Regions from separate parts of the Streptomyces sp. NPDC049577 genome, predicted to be linked through region 2. Evidence: riboswitches for the same ligand, from Rfam matches in the RefSeq annotation. Region 2 holds a riboswitch; the other holds the start of a gene.
The links. A riboswitch is a leader RNA that binds a small molecule or an ion and turns the genes downstream of it on or off. The one in region 2 is predicted to bind thiamine pyrophosphate.

Region 1: linked by a shared signal. The riboswitch ahead of AB0K09_RS22150 (thiamine ABC transporter substrate-binding protein) and the one ahead of thiC (phosphomethylpyrimidine synthase ThiC) in region 2 are both predicted to bind thiamine pyrophosphate.

What each region holds. Positions count from the first base shown of each region.
Region 1 is NZ_JBFAPH010000210.1:21-10,120, forward strand. Features, by position in the region: partial or broken gene AB0K09_RS22135 (TerD-family protein) at 1-59, shown strand, start outside; partial or broken gene AB0K09_RS22140 (phosphatidate cytidylyltransferase) at 76-759, shown strand; gene rlmN (23S rRNA (adenine(2503)-C(2))-methyltransferase RlmN) at 860-1,966, shown strand; TPP riboswitch at 2,020-2,124, shown strand; gene AB0K09_RS22150 (thiamine ABC transporter substrate-binding protein) at 2,120-3,229, shown strand; gene AB0K09_RS22155 (iron ABC transporter permease) at 3,205-4,920, shown strand; gene AB0K09_RS22160 (ABC transporter ATP-binding protein) at 4,921-5,943, shown strand; gene AB0K09_RS22165 (hypothetical protein) at 5,968-6,885, opposite strand; gene AB0K09_RS22170 (hypothetical protein) at 6,989-8,188, opposite strand; gene AB0K09_RS22175 (ATP-binding cassette domain-containing protein) at 8,170-8,907, opposite strand; gene AB0K09_RS22180 (aspartate aminotransferase family protein) at 9,179-10,100, opposite strand, start outside.
Region 2 is NZ_JBFAPH010000001.1:14,486-27,901, reverse strand. Features, by position in the region: gene AB0K09_RS00115 (SPFH domain-containing protein) at 1-1,603, opposite strand, end outside; gene AB0K09_RS00110 (hypothetical protein) at 1,728-1,928, opposite strand; gene AB0K09_RS00105 (YibE/F family protein) at 1,950-3,311, opposite strand; TPP riboswitch at 3,373-3,507, shown strand; gene thiC (phosphomethylpyrimidine synthase ThiC) at 3,501-5,282, shown strand; gene AB0K09_RS00095 (hypothetical protein) at 5,385-5,903, opposite strand; gene AB0K09_RS00090 (TetR/AcrR family transcriptional regulator) at 5,978-6,583, shown strand; gene AB0K09_RS00085 (FAD-dependent oxidoreductase) at 6,629-7,858, opposite strand; gene AB0K09_RS00080 (hypothetical protein) at 7,984-8,856, opposite strand; gene AB0K09_RS00075 (metallophosphoesterase) at 9,037-10,158, opposite strand; gene AB0K09_RS00070 (LacI family DNA-binding transcriptional regulator) at 10,443-11,555, opposite strand; gene hisC (histidinol-phosphate transaminase) at 11,887-12,966, shown strand; gene AB0K09_RS00060 (cytochrome ubiquinol oxidase subunit I) at 13,248-13,416, shown strand, end outside.

The sequences.
Region 1 (10,100 bases), on a different contig from region 2:
GGACGGGCCAGGGCTTCGGGCCGGACGAGGTCATGGTCCTGGAGCTGGACCGGCTCTCCCCGGACTACGGCCGTGCTCTGGGAGCTGACCTCCCGGCTCCGCGAGCGCAAGAACATCAAGGCTCCCCTGGTGCCGCTCGCCATCGGCGGCGTCGCCATGACCGTCGCCGGCTACGTGGGCGGCGCGGAGGGCGCCTGGGTGGCGATGGCCTTCACCGCGCTGGCGGTGCTGGTCTGGCGGATGACCGAGTCGCCGGACGACTACCTGAGGGACGTCACGGCCGGCATCTTCGCGGCGTTCTACGTGCCGTTCCTCGCCACCTTCGTGTCCCTGATGCTGGCCGCGGGGGACGGCAACTGGCGGGTGCTGACCTTCCTGATCCTGACGGTCGTCAGCGACACCGGCGCCTACGCGGTCGGCTGGCGCTTCGGCAAGCGCAAGCTCGCCCCGCGCATCAGCCCCGGCAAGACCCGCGAGGGCCTGGTCGGCGCGGTGCTGTTCGCCATGGTGGCGGGCGCGCTGTGCATGCAGTACCTGATCGACGACGGCGTCTGGTGGCAGGGCCTGCTGCTGGGCCTCGCGGTCGCCGTCAGCGCCACCCTCGGCGACCTCGGCGAATCCATGATCAAGCGGGACCTGGGCATCAAGGACATGGGCGCCCTGCTCCCGGGCCACGGCGGGATCATGGACCGGCTGGACTCCCTGCTGCCGACGGCACCGGTCTTCTGGCTGCTGCTGGTGGTGTTCGTCGGCTCCTAGCCGCCGACCTGCGGCTTTGGCCGGTTGTTCGATACGTGAGGGGCTCGTCGTCCACAGGGCGGCGGGCCCTTCGCCGTACGTCTGCGACACTGGTAGAACCATGCCTGCACCCGGAGAACTCACTTTCGTCGCGCCGCGCGGGGCCAAGCTGCCCCCGCGGCACCTTGCCGACCTCAGTCCCGCCGAGCGCCGTGAGGCCGTCGCCGCGATCGGCGAGAAGCCGTTCCGCGCGAAGCAGCTGTCCCAGCACTACTTCGCCCGGTACGCCCACGACCCGGCGGCATGGACGGACATCCCGGCTGCCGCCCGCGAGAAGCTCGCGGGCGAACTGCTGCCGGAGCTGATGCGTGTGGTGCGGCACATCTCGTGCGACGACGACACCACCCGCAAGACCCTCTGGCGGCTGCACGACGGCAAGCTCGTCGAGTCGGTGCTCATGCGCTACCCCGACCGGGTCACCATGTGCATCAGCTCGCAGGCGGGCTGCGGCATGAACTGCCCGTTCTGCGCCACCGGCCAGGCCGGTCTGGACCGCAACCTGTCGACGGCCGAGATCGTGCACCAGATCGTCGACGGCATGCGCGCCCTGCGCGACGGCGAGGTGCCCGGAGGCCCGGCGCGGCTGTCGAACATCGTCTTCATGGGCATGGGCGAGCCGCTCGCGAACTACAAGCGCGTCGTCGGCGCCATCCGCCGGCTCACGGACCCGGAGCCGGACGGCCTGGGGCTGTCCCAGCGCGGCATCACCGTCTCCACGGTCGGCCTGGTCCCCGCGATGCACCGGTTCGCCGACGAGGGCTTCAAGTGCCGTCTGGCCGTCTCGCTGCACGCGCCCGACGACGAGCTGCGCGACACCCTGGTGCCGGTCAACACCCGCTGGAAGGTCCGCGAGGTCCTGGACGCCGCCTGGGAGTACGCGGAGAAGTCCGGCCGCCGGATCTCCATCGAGTACGCCCTGATCCGCGACATCAACGACCAGGCGTGGCGCGGCGACCTCCTCGGCCGGCTGCTGCGGGGCAAGCGGGTGCATGTCAACCTCATCCCGCTCAACCCCACGCCCGGCTCGAAGTGGACGGCGTCCCGTCCCGAGGACGAGCGGGCGTTCGTCGAGGCCATCGCCGCGCACGGCGTGCCGGTGACCGTCCGTGACACCCGCGGTCAGGAGATCGACGGGGCCTGCGGCCAGCTGGCCGCCACGGAGCGCTGAGCGCACCCACCGGCACCGCCACCGGCACTGATACGGTGCCTTCGCACAAATGAACAATCCGACAGGGGAGCGCTTCGGCGCTGAGAGTGCGGCACCTGCCGCAGACCCTCGGACCTGATCCGGGTCATGCCGGCGTAGGGAGTCAGCATCATCATGAACACCAATCTGCGGCGTGCCGTCTGCGCGGCCGCCGTCGCCGTCCTCGGCCTGCCCGTTCTGGCCGCATGCGGGTCGGGCTCGGACGACCAGGGCTCGGGCGAGTCCGGTGGTGGGGGGAAGGGCAGCAAGACCGTCACCCTCGTCTCCCACGACTCCTTCGTCGCCTCCGACTCCGTGCTCAAGGAGTTCACCCGCCAGACCGGCTACACGGTCAAGACGATCAAGGGCGGCGACGCCGGCCAGGCCGTCAACCAGGCGATCCTCTCCAAGAGCCATCCGCAGGGCGATGTGTTCTTCGGTGTCGACAACACGCTCCTCTCCCGCGCGCTCGACAACGGCCTCTTCACGCCGTACACGGCCAAGGGCCTGGACCGGGTGGACAAGAAGTACCAGCCGGACGCGAGCGAGCACCGCGTCACCCCCGTCGACACCGGCGAGATCTGCGTCAACTACGACCGCGCCTACTTCGCCGGCCACAAGCTGGCCCCGCCGCAGTCCTTCGACGACCTGGTCAAGCCGGAGTACAAGAACCTCCTCGTCACCGAGAACGCGGCCACCTCCTCGCCCGGCCTCGCCTTCCAGCTCGCCACCGTCGCCAAGTACGGCGAGACCGGCTGGCAGGACTACTGGAAGAAGCTCAGGGCCAACGGCGTCGAGGTCGTCGACGGCTGGGAGCAGGCCTACAGCGAGCGCTTCTCCGGCTCCGCCGGCGGCAAGAAGGCCAAGGGCGACAAGCCGCTGGTCGTCTCCTACGCCTCCAGCCCGCCCGCCGAGGTCGTCGGTGCCGAGCCCCTGCCGGCCGAGGCCCCGACCGGTGTCGCGACCGGCACCTGCTTCCGCCAGACCGAGTTCGCCGGGCTGCTCAAGGGCGCCAGGAACACCGAGGGCGGCAAGGCACTGCTCGACTTCCTGCTGAGCCGTACCTTCCAGGAGGACATGCCGCTGCAGATGTACGTCCGACCCGTCAACCAGGACGCCAAGCTGCCCGAGCTGTTCACCAAGTACGGCGCGCAGATCGCCGACCCGCAGGTGCTCGCGCCCGAGCAGATCGCCAAGAACCGCGACCAGTGGGTCAAGGAATGGTCCTCGCTCGTCCTGAAGTAGAAGCACCCGGCGCGGCGGCGGACCGGAAGCCGCCCCGAGCGGGAGCCCGGCGCACGGCGGTGCGGCTCGGCCTGATGGCCGTGCCGCTCGCCTTCTTCGGGATCTTCTTCGCCTACCCCGTCACCGCGATCGTCTCCCGGGGGCTGACGGACGGCGGGCAGTGGCAGCTCGCCCGCATCGGCGAGGTCGTCACGGACCCGGGCACCGGGCACGTCCTGTGGTTCACCACCTGGCAGGCGGCCGCTTCGACGGCGCTCACGCTCGCCCTCGCGCTCCCCGGCGCGTACGTCTTCGCGCGCTTGGAATTCCCCGGCAAACGACTGCTGCGCGCGCTGGTCACCGTGCCGTTCGTGCTGCCGACCGTCGTCGTCGGCTCCGCCTTCCTCGCACTGCTCGGGCGGGGCGGGCTGCTGGACGAGATGTGGGGCGTCCGCCTGGACACCACCGTCTGGGCGATCCTCGTCGCGCATGTCTTCTTCAACTACGCGGTGGTCGTCCGCACGGTCGGCGGACTGTGGGCGCAGCTCGACCCGCGCCAGGAGGAGGCCGCCCGGGTGCTCGGCGCCGGCCGGTGGGCCGCCTGGCGCCGGGTGACCCTCCCCGCGCTGGCGCCCGCCGTGGCGGCCGCGGCCCTCATGGTCTTCCTCTTCACCTTCACCTCCTTCGGTGTCGTCCAGATCCTCGGCGGCCCCCGCTACGCCACCCTGGAAGTGGAGATCTACCAGCAGACCGCGCAGCTGCTCGATCTGCCCACGGCCGCCGTGCTCACCCTCCTGCAGTTCGCCGCCGTGGCCCTGCTGCTGCTCGTCCACGCCCGGACCGTGCGGCGCCGCGAGAGCACGCTGAAGCTGGTCGACCCCGCCCGCACCGCGCGCCGCCCCCGCGGGGCCGGTCAGTGGGCGCTGCTCGGCTTCGTCCTCGCCGTCATCGCCCTGCTGCTCCTGCTCCCGCTGGCCGTACTCGTCCTGCGCTCCTTCGACGGCCCCCACGGCTACGGCCCGGACTTCTACCGCGCGCTCGCCTCCACCGGGGGCAACGGCGCAACGCTGGTCGTCGCCCCGCTGGAGGCCATCGGCAACTCGGTCGCGTACGCGCTGGCCGCCACGGCCATCGCCGTGGCGATCGGCGGGCTCGCCGCCGCCGCGCTCACCCGGCGGGACGGAAGCCGGCTGGTCCGCGGCTTCGACGCGCTGCTGATGCTGCCGCTGGGCACCTCGGCCGTCACCGTCGGCTTCGGCTTCCTCATCAGCCTCGACGAGCCGCCGCTGGACCTGCGCACCTCCTGGATCCTGGTGCCGCTGGCCCAGGCGCTGGTGGGCGTGCCCTTCGTCGTCCGCACCATGCTGCCCGTACTGCGTGCCGTGGACGAGCGGCTGCGCGAGGCGGCCGCCGTGCTCGGCGCCTCACCGCTGAGGGCGTGGCGCGAGGTGGACCTGCCGCTGGTCGGGCGGGCCCTGGCGATCGCCGCCGGCTTCGCGTTCGCCGTGTCGCTCGGCGAGTTCGGGGCGACCGTCTTCATCGCCCGCCCCGACAACCCCACCCTGCCGGTGGCCGTGGCCCGGCTGCTCGGCCGGCCCGGCGAGTTCAACTACGGGCAGGCGATGGCCCTCAGCACGATCCTGATGCTGGTCTGCGCGGCGGCGCTGCTGGTACTGGAGCGCGTCCGCGCCGACCGTACGGGAGAGTTCTAGATGTCCCTGAGCCTGAAGGGCGTCACCGTCCGCTTCGGTGAGCGCGCCGCGCTGGACGGCGTGGACCTGGACGTCGCCGAGCACGAGATCGTGTGCGTGCTGGGGCCCAGCGGCAGCGGCAAGTCGACGCTGCTGCGGGTCGTCGCCGGGCTGCAACGGGCCGACGCCGGGCGGGTGTTCCTCGGGGGCGAGGACCTGGACGGGGTGCCGACGCACCGGCGCGGGGTGGGCCTGATGTTCCAGGACCACCAGCTCTTCCCGCAGCGGGACGTCGGCGGCAACGTCGCCTTCGGCCTGCGGATGCGGGGCCTTCGCCGGCGGGAGGCCGGGCGCACGGTCGCGGAGACGCTGGAACTGGTCGGGCTGCCGGGCGCCGAGCGGCGGGCCGTGGCCACGCTGTCCGGTGGCGAGCAGCAGCGCGTCGCGCTGGCGCGTGCGCTGGCCCCCGAGCCGAGGCTGCTGATGCTGGACGAGCCGCTGGGGCAGCTCGACCGGGGGCTGCGGGAGCGGCTCGTCGTCGAACTGCGCGCCCTCTTCCGCCGGCTGGGCACCACCGTGCTGGCCGTCACGCACGACCAGGGCGAGGCCTTCGCCCTCGCCGATCGCGTCGTGGTGATGCGCGACGGGCGGGTCGCGCAGGCGGGTACGCCGCTGGAGGTCTGGCAGCGGCCGGCGTCCGAGTTCGTCGCGCGGTTCCTGGGGTTCGACAACATCGTGCCGGGGACGGTGAGCGGGGCCCGCGCGGAGACCGTCTGGGGGGCCGTCCCTGTCCCGCCGGGGACGGCGGCGGGGGCTTGCCGGGTGCTGGTGCGGCCGGGCGGGGTGCGGGTGGTTCCGGTGGGGGAGGCGGGGCTGTCGTGCGCCGTGACGGCGCGGACGTTCCGGGGGGATCACGTCGCGGTGCGGTTGCGGCCGGAGGCCGGGCCGGAGCTCGAAGCGTCGTGCGGGCTGGGGGGTGCGCCGGAGGTGGGGGCGCGGGTGGGGGTCACGTTCGACGTGGCCGAGGTCGTTCTGCTCCCCTGACCCGCCCCACGACTGCCCACAACCTCAGCCGACGGGCTCCCGTTCCCGCTCCGGCTCCGCCGGAGCTCCGTGGCTGTCCGGTTCGCCGAAGCAGGCCACCGCCACCGCGCCTGTCACCGCGAGGATGAAGCCCAGGATCGCCACCCAGGCGAAGCCCGGGCGGGACGCGTCGCCGAGCCAGAGGACGCCGATGATGCCCGGGAGCACCGTCTCGCCCACGACGAGGGCCGCCGTCGCGCCGTTGACCGAGCCGATCTGCAGGGCGACCGTGTGCAGGTACATGCCCACCGCGCCCGAGACGAGGATCGCGTAGAGGGCGGGGTCGGCGATGAGGGTGGGCAGGTCGAAGGGGTGGACGCCGTCGAGGATCCGGACGCCCACGCCGATCGCGCCGAAGCCGAGGCCGGACAGCAGGCCGGCCAGGATCGCGGCCCGGGAGCCCAGCAGCCGGACGAGCACGGTGCCGCCGGCCATCAGGACGACCGAGACGACCAGCAGCCACCAGTGCGTGGACATGGCGGTCTCGCCGCTGCCCTCGTGCCCGGCCGCGGTGGCCAGAAGTACGAGCGCCGAGCAGACGACGGCTATGGAGGACCACTCCCGGCCGTTCAGCCGGATGCCCAGCAGCTTGACGCTCAGCAGGGCGGTGACGATGAGGTTGGCGCTGATGACGGTCTGGGAGAGGAACAGCGGCAGCAGCCGGGCCGCCAGGGCGCCCAGCCCGAAGCCCACGAAGTCCAGGACGGTGCCGAGCATGAACTCCCAGGTGACCGCCGCCTTGGCGGTGGAGGACAGGCTCGGTCCGCCGTGCTGGGTCACCTCCGCGGTGGAGGCCGCCGCGGCCTCCCGGCGGGCCGATTTGCGGGAACCCACGGCCTGCAGGACCGATCCCGTGCCGTAGCAGGCCGAGGCCGCGACAGCCGTCACAAGGCCGATGATCACCAATAGCTCCGTTCACCTGAGAACCGTCGTGCGCAAGAAGGCAGACGTCGATATCGGTGCCGGAGTTGCCTCGGGTCAAGAACCGGTCAAGAGACGTGCGTCATCAACGGGTGAGCGGCAGTGCGGCCAGTTCGGCGATCACCCAGGTGAGGGGCGCCAGGGCGGCCAGCAGGACGCAGGTCCGCACGGCCGCGGCACCGCGCAGCAGGGACGGCGGGATGCCGAGGCGCAGCAGCGCCTCGGTGGTCTCGCCGCGGAGGGTGCGGGCGTCCAGGGCGGCGGTGATGGCCGTGGCGGTGGCGCAGGCCATGACGACGGCCGCGCCGAGCCCGGTCAGCGGTCCGAAGGGGCGCGGCCCCGAGTGCTCCCAGGCCGCGCCGTACAGCTCGGCGCACGCGAGGGCGGCCGCGGCGACCGCGCACACCACGCCGAGCGGCCGGCCGATGCGCGTGGCGGCGTCCTGCAGTATCCGCCCGGCCAGCAGCCGCATCGCACCGGGCCGCCCCGCCGCGAGCAGTACGCCGCACCAGTGCGTCAGGCCGGGACCGGCCAGGACGAGGCCGACGGAGGCGAGCAGCCAGCCGCCCAGCAGCCCGGGCGAGGCGGCGCCCTGCCGGCCGGGCAGTGCGAGCAGCGCGCTCGGCTGGGGGGCGGGGGCGTGGCCCACGTACGCCTCCAGGGCGAGGCCCATGGCGATGACCGCCACTCCCCACGGCAGACCCGCGTAGGCCGGCCGGCGCTCCGGCAGCGGCTCTCCGGAGGCCGTGGTCTCGGGGGCGCGGCCCGTGGGCTGCTTGCGCGGGCGCAGCAGGACGGCGCACGCGCCCGCGGCGAGCGCCGGCAGCAGGCCGAGCAGCGTGAGGGTCGCGCCCCACGGCAGCGTCGCCCGGCCGTCCAGCACCGCGGCCGCGGAACCGCTGAACGGCGTGGTGCCCAGGCTGCCGCGCAGTTCCAGGTAGGTCAGGAGCGCGGCGGCGCTGCCGAGGCCGCAGGAGATCGCCGTAGAGGTCGCCGCGAGCAGCGACAGCCGCACGGGCCCGAATCCGGCGGCGTCCAGCCCGTCGCGCGGCCGGGTGGCCGGATCGCTGCGGGCGACCGTGACGGCGAACTGCACGACGGCCGCCAGCGGTACCGCGCACCACAGCAGCCGTACGACCGATTCCTCCGTCCGCGCGGGATGCGCCGCGGCGTACCCCAGCGTGCACAGCAGCAGGAAGCCCACTCCCGCGGCGGCGAGCGCGACCAGCAGCCGCCGCAGCAGGACGAGCGGGTGCGCGCCGCGCGCTAGGCGGAGACTGAGCACGCGGCCCTGCCCTCCCCTTCGGACGCGTCCGGGACCGGGATGGCGCCGCTGCGGCGGCCGTCGGCGAGGGCGACCACGCGGTCGGCGAGGCTCGCGCTCTCCTCGTCGAGGGTGGCGAGGACGACGGTGATGTCGTGCGAGCGGGCGGCCGTGGTGAGCGTGCGCAGCACCTGCGCGCGGTCGGCCGTGTGCAGCGGGGCGGTCGGCTCGTCGGCGAAGACGACGGTCGGTTCCCCGGCCAGGGCGCGGGCGATGGAGATGCGCTGGCGCTGGGCCTGCGACAGCGTGGCGGGGCGCTTGCGGGCGCAGTCGCCGACGTCGAGGCGCTCCAGCCACTCCAGGGCGGTCTGCTTGGCGGTGCGGTGGCCGACGCCGCGCGCCAGCAGCGGCAGGGCGGCGTTCTCCCAGCCGTTGAGTTCGGGGACCAGGTGGGGTTCGCTGTCGATCCAGCCGAACCGCTCCCGGCGCAGCCGCTCGCGGGCCGCGCGGGAGAGGGTGTGCACGGGGGCACTGTTGAACCACACCTCGCCCGGGTCCGGCAGGAGCTGTCCGGACAGGCACTTCAGAAGCGTGGTCTTGCCGGAACCGCGGGGCCCGGTGACGGCGAGGATCTCCCCCTCGCGGACGCCGATCGAGATCCCGGTCAGGGCTGGGGAACCGCTGTAGGAATAATGCAGGCCACGTGCCCAGAGCACGTCGTTGTCCGGCGGGGCCACCATATCGAGCACCTCGGGTCGCTGAGAGGGTCCGTTCCCCTGACCGGGTGAACGAACCGGAGGCCATTGGGTCACTGGCACCGTACGGAACGGTGATCCTAGCCTCCGCCCAGGCTCGGCGCGGGAGTGCCCTACTTTCCTCCCATCGGACTCATTCGGCCGGGCGCACCGGGTGCACGGCGGTGCGACGAGGGCGCGGAGCCGGGGTGTCCGGCGCGCAGCGGCGCGGCCTGCGCACGCGGGTGCGCGCGGGCCGCGCCGGTGCGGGGCGCGGTCAGATCTTCGTCCAGGCCTCGGTCAGGACGCCCCGGACGATCTGTTCGATCTCGTCGAACGTCGACCGGTCCGAGATCAGCGGCGGCGCGACCTGGATGACCGGGTCGCCGCGGTCGTCGGCCCGGCAGTACAGGCCGTTCTCGAACAGGGCCTTGGAGACGAAGCCGTAGAGCAGCCGCTCGCACTCCTCGGGCGTGAACGACTCCTTGGTGGTCTTGTCCTTGACCAGCTCGATGCCGTAGAAGAAGCCGTTGCCGCGCACGTCGCCGACGATCGGCAGGTCGTGCAGCCGGGAGAGGGTGGCGTGGAAGGCCGCCTCGTTGTCCAGTACGTGCTGGTTGAGGCCCTCGCGCTCGAAGATGTCGAGGTTGGCCAGGGCGACGGCGGCCGAGACGGGGTGCCCGCCGAAGGTGTAGCCGTGCAGGAAGGTGTTGTTCCCCCGGAAGAACGGCTCGGCGATCCGGTCGGAGACCACGGCCGCGCCGATGGGGGAGTAGCCCGAGGTCATGCCCTTGGCGCAGGTGATGATGTCGGGCACGTAGCCGAACTTGTCGCAGGCGAACATCGTGCCGAGCCGGCCGAAGGCGCAGATGACCTCGTCGGAGACGAGCAGCACGTCGTACCGGTCGCAGATCTCGCGGACGCGCTGGAAGTAGCCGGGGGGCGGCGGGAAGCAGCCGCCGGCGTTCTGCACGGGCTCCAGGAAGACGGCGGCGACGGTGTCCGGGCCCTCGAAGAGGATCTGCTGCTCGATCTGGTCGGCGGCCCAGCGGCCGAAGGCCTCGGGGTCGTCGCCGTGGACCGGCGCCCGGTAGATGTTGGTGTTCACCACCTTGTGCGCGCCGGGGACCAGCGGCTCGAAGGGGGCCTTGAGGGCCGGGAGGCCGGTGATGGCCAGGGCGCCCTGCGGGGTGCCGTGG
Region 2 (13,416 bases):
GCGCAGGAGCCGCCGTCGTCACCCCGCTCGCCGCCGCCGGCACCGGAGCCGGGACCCGAGGCACGGGATCCGCCCCCCGCGCCGCCGGACCGCCCCCGACCCCACCGGAGCCCTCGCCGGAGCCGTCGTCAGCGCTGCCGGACCCTTCGCCGGCGCCGCGACCGCCGCCCGTGCCGCCGAGGCCGACGCCGCCGCCGACGCCGGCACCGTTCGTCCCCATGGCCGTCAGCAACTGGCGCGCCAGCCCCAGCCCGGTGCCACCCATCGTCAGTGCTTTCGCGAAGAGCTCGGACATCCCGTCCGCGCCGTTCAGCAGCACCATGTGGTCCACGTTCCCGAACGCCTGCGCCCCCGCCCGAACGATCTCGGGCCACCGCTCCGCCAGTTGCTGGGCGACGACCGCCTCCTGGTTCTCCGCGAGCGCCGCCGCCCGTGCCTTGATCGCCTCGGCCTCGGCCAGGCCCAGCGCCCGGGCCGCCTCGGCCCTCGCCAGACCGCCCGCCCGGGCTGCCGCGGCCTCGGCCTCACCCGTCGCCCGCGTCGCGGCGGCCTCGGCCTCGCCGTGCGTCCGGGTGGCCTCGGCCTCGGCGCTCGCGGCCGCCTTCACGCGCGTCGCCTCCGCGGCTGCCGCCAGCTCGGTCTCCCGGGCCCGCGCCTCGGCGGCGGAGATCCGGGCGTCCCGCTCCGCCTCGGCGAGCGTCCGCTTCTCGTAGGCCGCGGCGTCCGCCGGCTTGCGCACGTCGGCCTGGAGCTGCTGCTCCCGCCGGTGGGCGGCCAGCTCTGCGACCCGGGTCTCCTGGACCACGACCTCCTGCTGCGCCGCCGCCTCGGCGAGCGGCCCGGCCTGGCGTGCCTTGGCGGCCGCGCTGTCGCGCTCGGCCTGGTAGCCGGCCTGGAGGATCTCGCTGTCCCGTTGGGCCTCCGACATGCGGGCGGCGGCCTGCTGCTCCGCCTCGGTGGCCAGCCGGTCCGCCTCCGCCTGCGCGATCCGGGCGTCCCGCTGCACCGCGGCCGCGTGCGGCGCGGAGAGGTTCTTGATGTAGCCGGTCGGGTCCTGGATCTCGTGGATCTGCAACGAGTCGATGATCAGGCCCAGCTTCTCCATCTCCGTGCCCGACGCGGCCCGGGTCTCCCCGGTCAGCCGCTCCCGGTCGCGGATCATGTCCTCCACCGTCAAGCCGCCGACGATCGAGCGCAGATGGCCCGCGAAGACGTTGTGCACCCGGTCGCCCATGAATTTCTGCTGGTCCAGGAAGCGGCGGGCCGCGTTGGCGATGGAGACGAAGTCGTCCCCCACCTTGAAGATGACCACGCCGTGCACCTTGAGTGGAATGCCCTGTTTCGTCACGCAATCCACATGGAGGTCCGCTTCGTTGAGGTCGAGTGACAGCTTCCGCACCGCCTGCACCCCGGGCAGCACGAACGTCCCCCGCCCCGTGACGATCCGGAAGCCCATCCCCTCGCCCAGGCCCTCCGTGCGGTGCTTGGACCCCGAGATGATGAGCGCCTCGTTGGGCTCCGCGACCCGCCACATGAGCTTGAACAGCCCTATGACGACCCCCACTGCGACGAGGACGGCCCCCGCCACGACGCCGATGAGCATGCGCCATTCCCCCTTTTTCGGCCCCGGTACGGGACCTGAGATGCCGAAGTGTGCGCCTCGGCCGCGGCGCGGCGCTAGGGGTGGCAAACAGATCCCCTACCGCCACGGTCCGGCGGAGGGGCGACTAGCCGTAGGCCGGCGAGACGTACACCGTGCGCGGCGGCTGGTACTCCACGACGAGGACCAGCGTGCCGCGCTCGATCCGCTCGCCGGGCTCCGCCGCGTACGCCAGGAAGGCCTCCGCCCCGCCGCGCACGCGCACCATCACCTCGCCGACCAGCCCGGGGCCGATCGCCCCCGTCACCCTTCCGAGCTCTCCCACCATGCGGTGGCCCCCCCTCCCGCGTCACTTCGCCCGGCGGCGCCTGCCGCCCCGCGCCCGGGAGCGCCCGCCGGATCCCTTGACCGCATTGTGCCGGTCGGCACTGACAACCAGCGCGGCCAGTACGGTCGTCACCGGCACCGAGGCCACCAGCCCGATGCTGCCGACCAGGGTGCGGACGATCTCCTCCGCCACGATCTCGCTGGTCGCGACCGTGCCCACCCCGCTGTCCGCTATCGAGAAGAGCAGCAGGAGCGGCAGGGACGCGCCCGCGTAGGCCAGGACAAGGGTGTTGACCACCGACGCGATGTGGTCCCGTCCGATGCGCATCGCCGAACCGTAGAGTTTGCGCCAATTCGCGGACGGGTCGGCCTCCTTCAGCTCCCACACCGCCGACGTCTGCGTCACCGTCACGTCGTCGAGCACACCGAGCGAGCCGATGATGATGCCCGCGAGCAGCAGACCGCGGATCTCGATCTGCGGGTAGAGGCCGTGCACCAGCCCCGTCTGGTCGTCGGTGTTGCCCGTCAGCCGCGCCCACTCGGTGAAGAGCGACCCGAGCAGGCCGATGACCAGCAGCGACGTCAGGGTGCCCAGGACGGCCACCGAGGTCCGGGCGTTGAGGCCGTGGCACATGTACAGCGCGATGAGCATGATCGCGCTGCCGCCGACCACCGCCACCAGCAGCGGATCGCTGCCGTGCAGGATCGCCGGCAGGATGAACAGCGTCAGCACCCCGAAGCTGATCGCGAGCGCGACCAGGGCGAAGACCCCGCGCAGCCGGCCGACCACGACGACCGCCAGCGCGAACACCGCCGCGAGCACGGCCATCGGCACCGTGCGGTCCACGTCCGTGACCGAATAGCGCAGGTTCTCCGGCGCCTTGGGCGCGTAGGCGAGCACCACCTTCTCGCCCACGGAGTAGTGGCGCGGGGCGTTCGGCTGCACGATCTCGGTGAACTCGCGCCCCTTGTCCGGGCCCGAGGTGACCTCCACCGACGACTTCTCGCACGGCCCCTGGGGCGGGGCGGGCGCACCCTCCTGGCCGGGCGCCGGCTGCTGCGGCTGCGCGCCCACCTTGGCGCAGTCCACCTCCTCGATCTTCACGACCCGGCCCGACTCGGTCTGCTGGTCGAGCCCCACCCCGGTGTGCGGATGCGGCGGCGCGCCGCCCGGCCACAGCACCACGAGCCCGGCGAGCACCGCGATGCCGAAAGGAATCAGCACCGCCGCGATCACCTTGCGCAGATGCGCCGAGACGGGCGTGGCCGGGCCGTGGCTGTGTCCGTGGCCATGGCTGTGGCCGTGGCTGTGCCCGTGGGCATGGCTGTGTCCGTGGCCCTGGCCAGGGGTCTGTGCGGGCGCGTGCGGTTCCGTTCGGGTCACCCCCCGATCATCGCAAGCCCCCCTGGCCCTTCGGCCGGGGTAGGCGCTAGCGTTGTCCCGCCTTTGCAATCGCGGGAGCTCGGAGCACCGGGCTGAGAGGGCGCTGACCTCCGTACAGATGTACGGAAACGGCTGCGTCGACCGCCGAACCTGTTACCGGGTAATGCCGGCGTAGGGAGTTCTGGTCTCATGACCTCGCAAGATGCACGCACGTCCGAATCCGGCCGGGAGATCGGCTGGCACAAGGACTATGTGACGGGCTCGCGGCCGGACCTCAGGGTGCCGGTGCGGCGGGTGCACCTCACCAACGGGCAGGACGTCCAGCTGTACGACACGTCCGGCCCGTACACCGACCCGAACGTCGAGACGGACGTACGGCGCGGACTCCCGCCGCTGCGGGAGAACTGGATCATCGGGCGGGGCGACACGGAGGAGTACGCCGGTCGTCCCATGCGCCCCGAGGACGACGGGATCAAGCACACCTCGCCCCGTGGCGGCCTCAAGAACCTCGACGCGGTCTTCCCCGGCCGCCCCCGCCAGCCCCGCCGGGGCCGTGGCGGCGCGGCGGTCACCCAGCTCGCCTACGCGCGGCGCGGGGAGATCACCGAGGAGATGGAGTACGTCGCGCTCCGCGAGAACGTCTCCCCCGAGACGGTCCGCGAGGAGATCGCGGCGGGCCGTGCCGTCCTTCCGGCCAATGTGAACCACCCCGAGATCGAGCCGATGATCATCGGCAAGAAGTTCCTGGTCAAGGTCAACGCCAACATCGGCAACTCCGCCGTCACCTCCTCCATCGAGGAGGAGGTGGAGAAGATGACCTGGGCGACCCGGTGGGGTGCCGACACGGTCATGGACCTGTCCACCGGGCGCAACATCCACACCACCCGCGAGTGGGTGCTGCGCAACTCCCCGGTGCCCATCGGGACCGTGCCGCTCTACCAGGCCCTGGAGAAGGTCGACGGCAAGGCCGAGGAACTGACCTGGGAGATCTACAAGGACACGGTCATCGAGCAGGCCGAGCAGGGCGTCGACTACATGACGGTCCACGCCGGCGTGCTGCTGCGGTACGTCCCGCTGACGGCCCGTCGCAAGACCGGCATCGTCTCGCGCGGCGGTTCGATCATGGCCGCGTGGTGCCTCGCGCACCACAAGGAGTCCTTCCTCTACGAGAACTTCGAGGAACTCTGCGAGATCCTCGCGGCGTACGACGTGACGTACTCCCTGGGCGACGGCCTGCGGCCGGGCTCGATCGCCGACGCCAACGACGAGGCGCAGTTCGCGGAGCTGAGGACGCTCGGCGAGCTGAACCGCATCGCCAAGCGGCACAACGTGCAGACGATGATCGAGGGCCCGGGCCACGTCCCGATGCACAAGATCAAGGAGAACATCGACCTCCAGCAGGAGATCTGCGAGGAGGCCCCGTTCTACACGCTCGGCCCGCTCACGACCGACGTCGCGCCCGCCTACGACCACATCACGTCCGGCGTCGGCGCGGCGATGATCGCCTGGTGGGGCACCGCGATGCTCTGCTACGTCACCCCCAAGGAGCACCTGGGCCTGCCGGACCGCGACGACGTGAAGACCGGCGTCATCACGTACAAGATCGCGGCCCATGCGGCGGACCTCGCCAAGGGGCACCCGGGGGCGCAGGAGTGGGACGACGCGCTCTCCGACGCACGCTTCGAGTTCCGCTGGGAGGACCAGTTCAACCTGGCCCTCGACCCGGACACGGCCCGGGCCTTCCACGACGAGACGCTGCCGGCGGAGCCGGCGAAGACGGCGCACTTCTGCTCGATGTGCGGGCCGAAGTTCTGTTCGATGAAGATCTCGCAGGACATCCGGCGCGAGCACGGCGGCGAGCTCGCGGCCGCCGAGATGCAGGCCGAGGCGGAGGCCGAGGCCGGGATGGCGCAGAAGTCGAAGGAGTTCGCGGCGGCGGGGAACCGGGTGTACCTGCCGATCGCCGAGTAGCCCCGGCTACCGGCTCCCGCCGGCCCTGACGCGGCGCCCCGGCCTCGGCCGGGGCGCCGCTGCCGTCGGTGGCTCCCTCATGGACCGCTCCCGGCGCGGGCGTCAGTGGCCCAGGCTCGCCTTGAGCACCACGATGAGCAGGCCGAGGACCAGATTGACCGCTCCCGCGGCCAGCACCAGCCGGAACGAGGCACCCGCCCGCAGGGCGGCGGTGGTCGCCCAGCCGACCTGGCCGGCCACCGACACGGCGAGTGCCAGCCACAGTGTTCCCTCGTAGCCGAGTCCCAGCAGCGGGCTGACGACGACCGCGGCCGACGGAGGGACGGCGGCCTTCACGATCGGCCATTCGCCGCGGCAGACGCGGAAGATCTCCGCCCGGCTCAGCGGCACATGCAGGATCCGCTCCCCGAAGAGGCGGGCGAACACGTGGGCGGCCCAGAACACCAATCCGGTGGACAGGAGCAGGACGACCAGTTCCGGCCGGGACGGCGCGGCGACCGCCCCGGCCCCCGCCACCACCGAGGCGGCGAGCAGCGAGCCGTACACGGCGCTCGTGTAGTCGGCCCGCGCGGTGCGCGCCGGTGGCGTCCGCGCGTCCTGTGCGGAGGGCCGGCCCCTCATGGTTCCAGTGTCACCGCGTGGGGCACCGGTCGCACGGTGACCGGCCGGTCCGGCGGGTTGGTACGGTCGACGCCATGCCCTCCGACTCGCCGTCCTTCACCGAGCGCGCCCGCCGGCAGCAGATCATCGAGTGCACCATCGACCTGATTTCCACCAAGGGCTATCCCGCGACCTCCCTTTCGGCGATCGCCGAGCGGGCCGGGATCTCGAAGGCGGCGGTGCTGTACCACTTCACGTCCAAGGACAACCTGACCCGGGCCACGCTGGAGCAGGTGCTGGAACGCTTCATGGCGTACGTCTCCACGCGTGTGGCCGCCCAGCCGGATCCGCTGGCGGCGATCGTGGCGTACGTCCGGGCGATGGTCGGGTACCAGCAGGCGAACCGCCGGCACGTGCGGGTGATCACGGAGATGCTGCTGGACGACGAGGGCGGTACGCGGCTGAAGACGCCCGGCCGGCACGACACCCACGGTCGCTGGCAGATGCTGGCCGGTCTGCTGGCGGAGGGTCAGCGTGCCGGGCTGTTGCGCGAATTCGACACGCGCAGTGTGGCGCTGGCGATCGGCGGGGCGATCGACGGGGTGATCGCGCACTGGCTCGACCACCCCGAACTGGACCTCGACGCCGCCGTCGACGAGCTGGAGACCTTCACCCGGTACGCCATCGCGCGCCGGGACTGAGCGCGGGGAGCACGGCGGGCGTGGTACTCGTGCGCCCCCGCGTCCTCACGCCCGCGCGAAGGCGGGTGCGTGCTCCGGGCGTATGCCGACTCCGCCCAGGTACGCCGCCACGGTACGCAGCGGCGGCACCCGGCGCAGCACCCGGTACGGCAGGGGCAGACGGCCGGGGACGAGCGTGCCGGCGAGGGCCGGGCGCAGCAGTACCTCGTGCTCGCCCAGCTGGATCCGCTGGGCGAGAGCCATCGGCAGCCGGCGCCGCCGCTGCACCCGCGCGAGGTCCTGTACGCGCACCGTGCCGCGCCGCAGGGGCTCCGCGAGGATGCGCGCCGCGGCGACGGCGTCCTGGATGGCGAGGTTGACGCCCACGCCGCCGACGGGCGACATGGTGTGGGCCGCGTCGCCGATGCACAGCAGCCCCGGCCGGTACCAGCGGGGGAGCCGGCCCATCGAGACCTCCAGCAGTTTGACGTCGTCCCAGGAGCCGATCGCGTCCGTCGTCCCGGCGTCCCAGCCGAAGAGGGCGCCCAGCCGGTCCCGGAACCACTGGATGTCGTGGGCGCGCAGCTCGCGGTCGCGGCCCTTCGCGAAGAGGTAGGAGGTCTGGAAGTAGTCTCCGCGGTCCATGGTGACGGCCACCTGGCCGCCGCCGACCCGGCCGAAGACCCTGCCGTCCCCGGGCCCGGCGCCGGTGTCCGGCACCGGCACGCGGACCTGCCAGACGTCCATCGGCACGTCGAACTGCTGCTGCCGCAGCCCGGCCTGCCGGCAGACGAGCGAGTCCCGTCCGTCGCAGGCGACGATCAGGTCCGCTTCGATCTCGCCGTGCGTGCCCTGCTCGTCGGTGTACCGGACGCCCGTCACCCGGCCGTCCTCGGTGAGCAGACCGGTGACGGGGGTGGACATCCGCAGAGTGAAGGAAGGTTCCTGCGCGGCGGCGCCCGCGAGCAGGTCGAGGAAATCCCACTGCGGGACCATCGCCATGTACTTGTACGGGCCGGGGATGCGCCGCAGGTCGGCGGCGAGGACGCTGGTGCCCTCGATGTGCATCCGCATCTGGTCCATCCTGCTGTGCGGAAGCCGTGCGAAACGCTCGCTCAGGCCCAGCTCGTCCAGCAGCCGCAGGGTGGACGGGTGCACGGTGTCCCCGCGGAAGTCGCGCAGGAAGTCCCGGTGCTTCTCCAGGACCGTCACCTCGATCCCGGCCCTGGCCAGCAGCAGCCCGAGCATCATGCCCGCCGGTCCGCCGCCCACCACACAGCACGTCGTGCGTTCCATCGTCGCCCCGCCCTCCCGGTCCCGACCGGCCCCGTCGACCAAGCATGTCTGACCGGTCGGTCAGTAATCTAACCGATCGGTCAGGCGGACCCAAGGGGCGACCCCCGCGCCGCGTTCGTGCGGTGCTACTCCGGGTGGTGTTCGGGCCCGCCGTACTCCGGGCTGGTGTAGTCGGGGCTGGTGAAGCGGGGGCGCGTGGGCGAAGGGTCGCGCTCGGGAACGGAGAAGCCCGGGCGCGTGTAGCCGAGCTGGGGCGTGCGGCCGAGCCCCTCGCGCTGCCCGCCGGCGTACGACCGGGGCGGCGTGGCCGCCGGGGCGCTCGCGAGGGCCTCGCGGAGGAAGGGCAGGATGCCCCGCTCCAGCAGCGCCTGACGCCACGCCTCGCGGGCCCGGTCGGCCTGCCGCGCGGCCGGGTCGCCGTCCGGCGCGGGGTCGGCGCCCCGGCCGTTGCGCAGGGCGGTGAGCAGTATGCCGGTCGTGGCGATGAGCACTCCGGCAGCGGTGAGGCCGCCGAACCACCAGCCGACGGCGATCATGGGGCCGGCCACGGACTCGTCCGAGCCGACGGTCCGCATGGCGTAGCCGATGATGAGGAAGAGCAGCGCGGCGATTCCGGCGAGCACGGGCGCCAGCACGACGAGGACCGCGCCGGCGCCCGCTCCCGGGGCCTCGGGGGCGTACCCGGAAGGGGCGGATTCCGGGCCGGGCGCCGCACCGTGATCCGGTTCGCCGCCCTCCGGTCCCGGCCGGACCGCGGCGGACCGGGCGCGCAGTTCCTCGCGCGCCTCGACGTAGTTCCGGTATTCCGTCATCGCGCAGGAGGAGATGGCGGTCATGGCCCCGATGGCCATGGTGCGCAACTGTTCGGTGTTGAGCCGCTTTCCTATCGCGGCGGCGAGTTCCGGGTCATGGTTCGCGGCACGCAACGCCTGGTCGAGGACCCGCTCGAATTCCGGGCGGTCTTCGGCCAGCAGGTGCGGAGCGCTGTTCATGTGCATCCCCCGATGCTCCGTAGGGCCTCGGTGCCGGCCGGTGCCGGCGGTGGGCGGAAACGGAGGAGAGCCTGCTACGGATAAGCCGATGGTAGAGCGGTACCGGCGCGAGGTGACAGTGTGTTTCCCGAATTACCCCGCGCCGGTGGAACTCGTCATCTGCCCGGCGTACGCGCCCGCGAATCCTCAGCCGGCCAGCGGAAGTTGCACCACCAGCAGTTTTCCGGCCATGGTGACGCCGCCGTCCATGGCCAGCGCCAGGCCGTCGGCGTACAGGTGCGGCCCGTCGACGGCCGGCGCGCCGTCCTCGCCGTCGGCGTCCTCGGTGCCGACCTCGCCCAGCAGATAGGGGATCGGGCTGTGACCGTGCACGATGCGGCTGCCGCCGTAGGTGCGCAGCAGTTCGCCGGCGGCCAGCGGGCCCGCCTCGTCGTCACGGAAGGCGAAGCGCTTGGTGAACTTGCGGAACAGGTCCCAGCACTCGTCCGGGTCGTTGCGCTGGAGGGCCTCGGTGACCGCGTCGTTGACGGCCTCGATGGAGTCGCCGTAGTCGAGGTAGGCCGTGGTGTCGGAGTGCAGGAGGAGGTGCCCGTCCTCCTCGGCGATCGCGTCGAGCCGGGACATCCACTGCAGGTGGTGGTCCTCCAGGCGCTCCATGTCGGTGCGCTGCCCGCCGTTGAGCAGCCAGGCCGCCTGGAAGGAGGCGGTTCCGGCGCCGGAGTTGACGGGCGTGTCGGCGAACCGCTTGGCGCCGATCAGCAGCAGCTCGTGGTTGCCCATGAGCGCCTTGCAGTAGCCGCCGGCCGCCGCCGCCTCGGCGGACAGCCGCATGACCAGGTCGATGACGCCCACGCCGTCCGGGCCGCGGTCGGTGAAATCGCCGAGGAACCACAGTCGGGCGTTGCCGGCCGACCAGTGGCCGTCGGCGTCGATCAGGCCTTGCGCGGCGAGCGCCTCGTGCAGCTCGTCGAGGTAGCCGTGGACGTCGCCGACGACGTACAGCGGCCCGGGGCCGGAGGGCAGCGGCTGGGCCTGGGGCTGCGGCTGGGGCGCGGAGACCGGGGTGAGCTCGACGGTCGGCACGTCGGCCGGGGCGCTCGTGCGCGCGATGACCGGCAGGTCCCGGGCGGTGGGCGTGTAGCCCTCGGGGTAGTCCGCGGGCGGCTCGGCGGGCGGCGCGGACCGGCCGTATCCGGGCATGCCGGGCACGGGGGAGTGCGCCGCGTACCCGGAGAAGGGCGGCATCGCCGCCGCGGTCCCTGCCGCAGGTCCCTGACCGGCCCCCTGAGTCATCGACCCCTCCACCATCGCGCCGCCGTGCACCTTGTGGACCTTGCCTGGTCGCCGGCGGTCCGCAGTGTCGTGCGCCCATCATAGGAATGACCGTCGCGGCTTGTGACGCACCAGGGGCCGTGAATCGGGGAAGGAGACAGGGATCGCCTGTCTTTTCTCCCCAAATGTAACGATAAATGCGCCGGTGGCGGCGGCGTGCCGGGGGCGGCGGCGACCGCCGGGCACGGACCCGTGATTTCCCCCTGAGCCGGAAGCGCGACGCGCGGGGTTGACGGGCGGGGGCCGCCGGGCCCGCCGGGTCAGCCGGTGGCCGGGCCGCGCGGGGCGCTCACGGAGGTGCGCGGGGGGCGTCGCTCGGACGAGGTGCGCACGATCAGCTCCGTCGGTATCACCTGCTCCACCGGGCGGCCGGTGTCCAGCCCCTCGATGGCGTCGATCAGCAGCTGGACAACCGCCGTGCCGATGCGGCGCGGCTTGAGCGACAGCGTGGTGATCGGCGGTTCGGTCGTCGCGTAGACCGTCGACTCGGAGCAGCAGACCAGCAGCAGGTCGTCCGGGACGCGCAGCCCGTAGCGGCGGGCGGCCGCGAGCAGATCGGTGCCGTTCGGGTCGAAGAGCCCGTAGACCGCGTCCGGCCGGTCGGGCCGGGCGAGCAGCCGGTCGGCGGCCACGGCTCCGGCGCAGGGGTCGTACGCGGGGTACGCCTCGTACACCGGGTCCTGGCCGACGCGCTCGCACCAGCCGAGGTAGGCGTGGGTGGACAGCCGGGTGTACGTGTCCGTGGTGGTGCCGGTGAGCAGGCCGATCCGCCGGGCGCCGGCCGCGGCGAGGTGGTCGAGGATGCCCAGCACGGCGGCCTCGTGGTCGTTGTCGACCCAGGCGGTGACCGGCAGGCTGCCGGCCGGGCGGCCGTCGGAGACCACGGGGATGCCCTGGCGGACCAGGTCGGAGACGACCGGGTCGTGGTCGGAGGGGTCGATGACGACTGTGCCGTCGAGGGCCACGTTGGACCACACGTCGTGCCGGGACGTCGCCGGGAGGATGACGAGGGCGTAGCCGCGGGCCAGTGCGGCGGAGGTGGCGGCCCTGGCCATCTCGGCGAAGTAGGCGAACTCGGTGAAGGTGAAAGGTTCATCCCCGTACGTGGTCACGGTCAGGCCGATGAGCCCGGACTTGCCCGTGCGGAGGGTGCGGGCGGCGGCCGACGGGCGGTAGCCCAGCCGGTCGGCGACCTCGCGGACGTGGCGGCGGGTCGCGTCCGGTAGCCGGCCCTTGCCGTTGAGCGCGTCGGAGACGGTCGTGATCGAGACGCCCGCGGCCGCGGCGACGTCCCGGATGCCCGCCCGTCCCTGCCGGTTGCCCCGGCGGGCGGTCTCGGCCCGGCTCACCTGGTGCTTCCCTGCTGCTGTCATGGCGAGCCGATAGTAGGGCTCGGTTGGTCCAGCGGCCGGGAGCCGCGGAGAGCGGTTGACAGGCACGTTTCTGCGCTGGCCAGCCTGCCAATGATCATGGAATCACAGGTAGTTGGCACGGTCTGCGGCGGGCCGTCCGGCTCCGGCCTCTCCGCGCCTCATGAATGGTCCAGGTCTCGAAGAGGTCTCAACTCACCTTCACGGGCGATGCGCGCCACGGCGCTCGCCACGGCGCGCGAAGACAGAGGGAGCGCCCTTCTCACTCTGGACGCCGCCCGGGGCAATCCTCATAAGGTGTGCAGTATTCATGTCCCATCCAGGAGGACCCGCGGTGACCGAGAAGACCCCGAAGCTGCGCCCCGCTCTCGAGAGCGTTCCTACCTACAAGCCGGGCAGGCCGGCCGCCGAGGGCGGCCCGGTCGCGTACAAGCTGTCCTCCAACGAGAACCCCTATCCGCCGCTGCCGGGTGTCCTGGAGAGTGCCGTCACGGCCGCGGGCTCCTTCAACCGCTACCCGGACATGGCCTGCGCGGGACTGATGGCCGAGCTGGCCGAGCGCTTCGACGTGCCGCTGACCCATCTCGCCACGGGCACCGGCTCGGTCGGCGTCGCCCAGCAGTTGGTGCAGGCGACGGCGGAGGCCGGTGACGAGGTCATGTACGCCTGGCGCTCCTTCGAGGCGTACCCGATCATCACCCAGGTCTCCGGGGCCACCCCCGTGCAGGTCCCGCTGACCTCCGGCGAGGTGCACGACCTGGACGCGATGCTCGCCGCGATCACCGACCGGACCCGGCTGATCTTCGTCTGCAACCCCAACAACCCCACCGGTACGGTCGTGCGCCGGGCCGAGCTGGAGTCCTTCCTGGACCGGGTGCCCTCGGACGTGCTGGTCGTGCTGGACGAGGCGTACCGCGAGTTCATCCGCGATCCCGAGGTGCCGGACGGCATCGAGCTCTACCGCGACCGGCCGAACGTCTGCGTGCTGCGCACCTTCTCCAAGGCGTACGGGCTGGCCGGCCTGCGGGTCGGCTTCGCGGTGGCGCACGAGCCGGTGGCGGCGGCGCTGCGCAAGACGGCCGTGCCGTTCGGGGTGAGCCAGGTCGCGCAGGACGCGGCGGTCGCCTCGCTGCGCAGCGAGAAGGCGCTGGCCGAGCGGGTGGACGCGCTGGTGGCCGAGCGGACCCGGGTGGCCGGGGGCCTGGCCGCGCAGGGCTGGACGGTGCCGGAGACGCAGGCCAACTTCGTCTGGCTGCGGCTGGGGGAGCGCACGGTGGACTTCGCGGCCGCGTGCGAGCGCGCCGGCGTGATCGTCCGGCCGTTCCCGGGCGAGGGTGTCCGGGTGACGATCGGCGAGACCGAGGCGAACGACCTCTTCCTTCGGGCGGCGGAGGAGTTCCGCAAGGAGCTGTGACACTGCCGGAGGCCTGCCGGAGATCTGACGGAGACCTGCCGCCGAAGCGACGGCCTGGACGCCGGGTGCCCCTTCCGGGGTGCCCGGCGTTCGCGTTTTCCGGTCCGGCGGGGCGAGGTGACGGAGAGGCACCCCCCGCATGACTGTCCGAAAACCCCGTGTGCCATCATGGCTTGTGAATGTGAACGCGTTCACAAGCTCGCTTTGATGTCCTGCTTTATCTGGGTCATACACGGGCAAACGCGGCGACGCGGGTGACGCGACAGGCAAAGGAGGACCGGATGGATCTGGCTCTGGCACCGGAGACGCTGGCGCGCTGGCAATTCGGCATCACCACCGTCTACCACTTCCTCTTCGTCCCCCTGACGATCAGCCTCGCCGCGATCACCGCCGGCCTGGAGACCGCGTGGGTGCGCACCGGCAAGGCCACGTACTTCCACGCCACCAAGT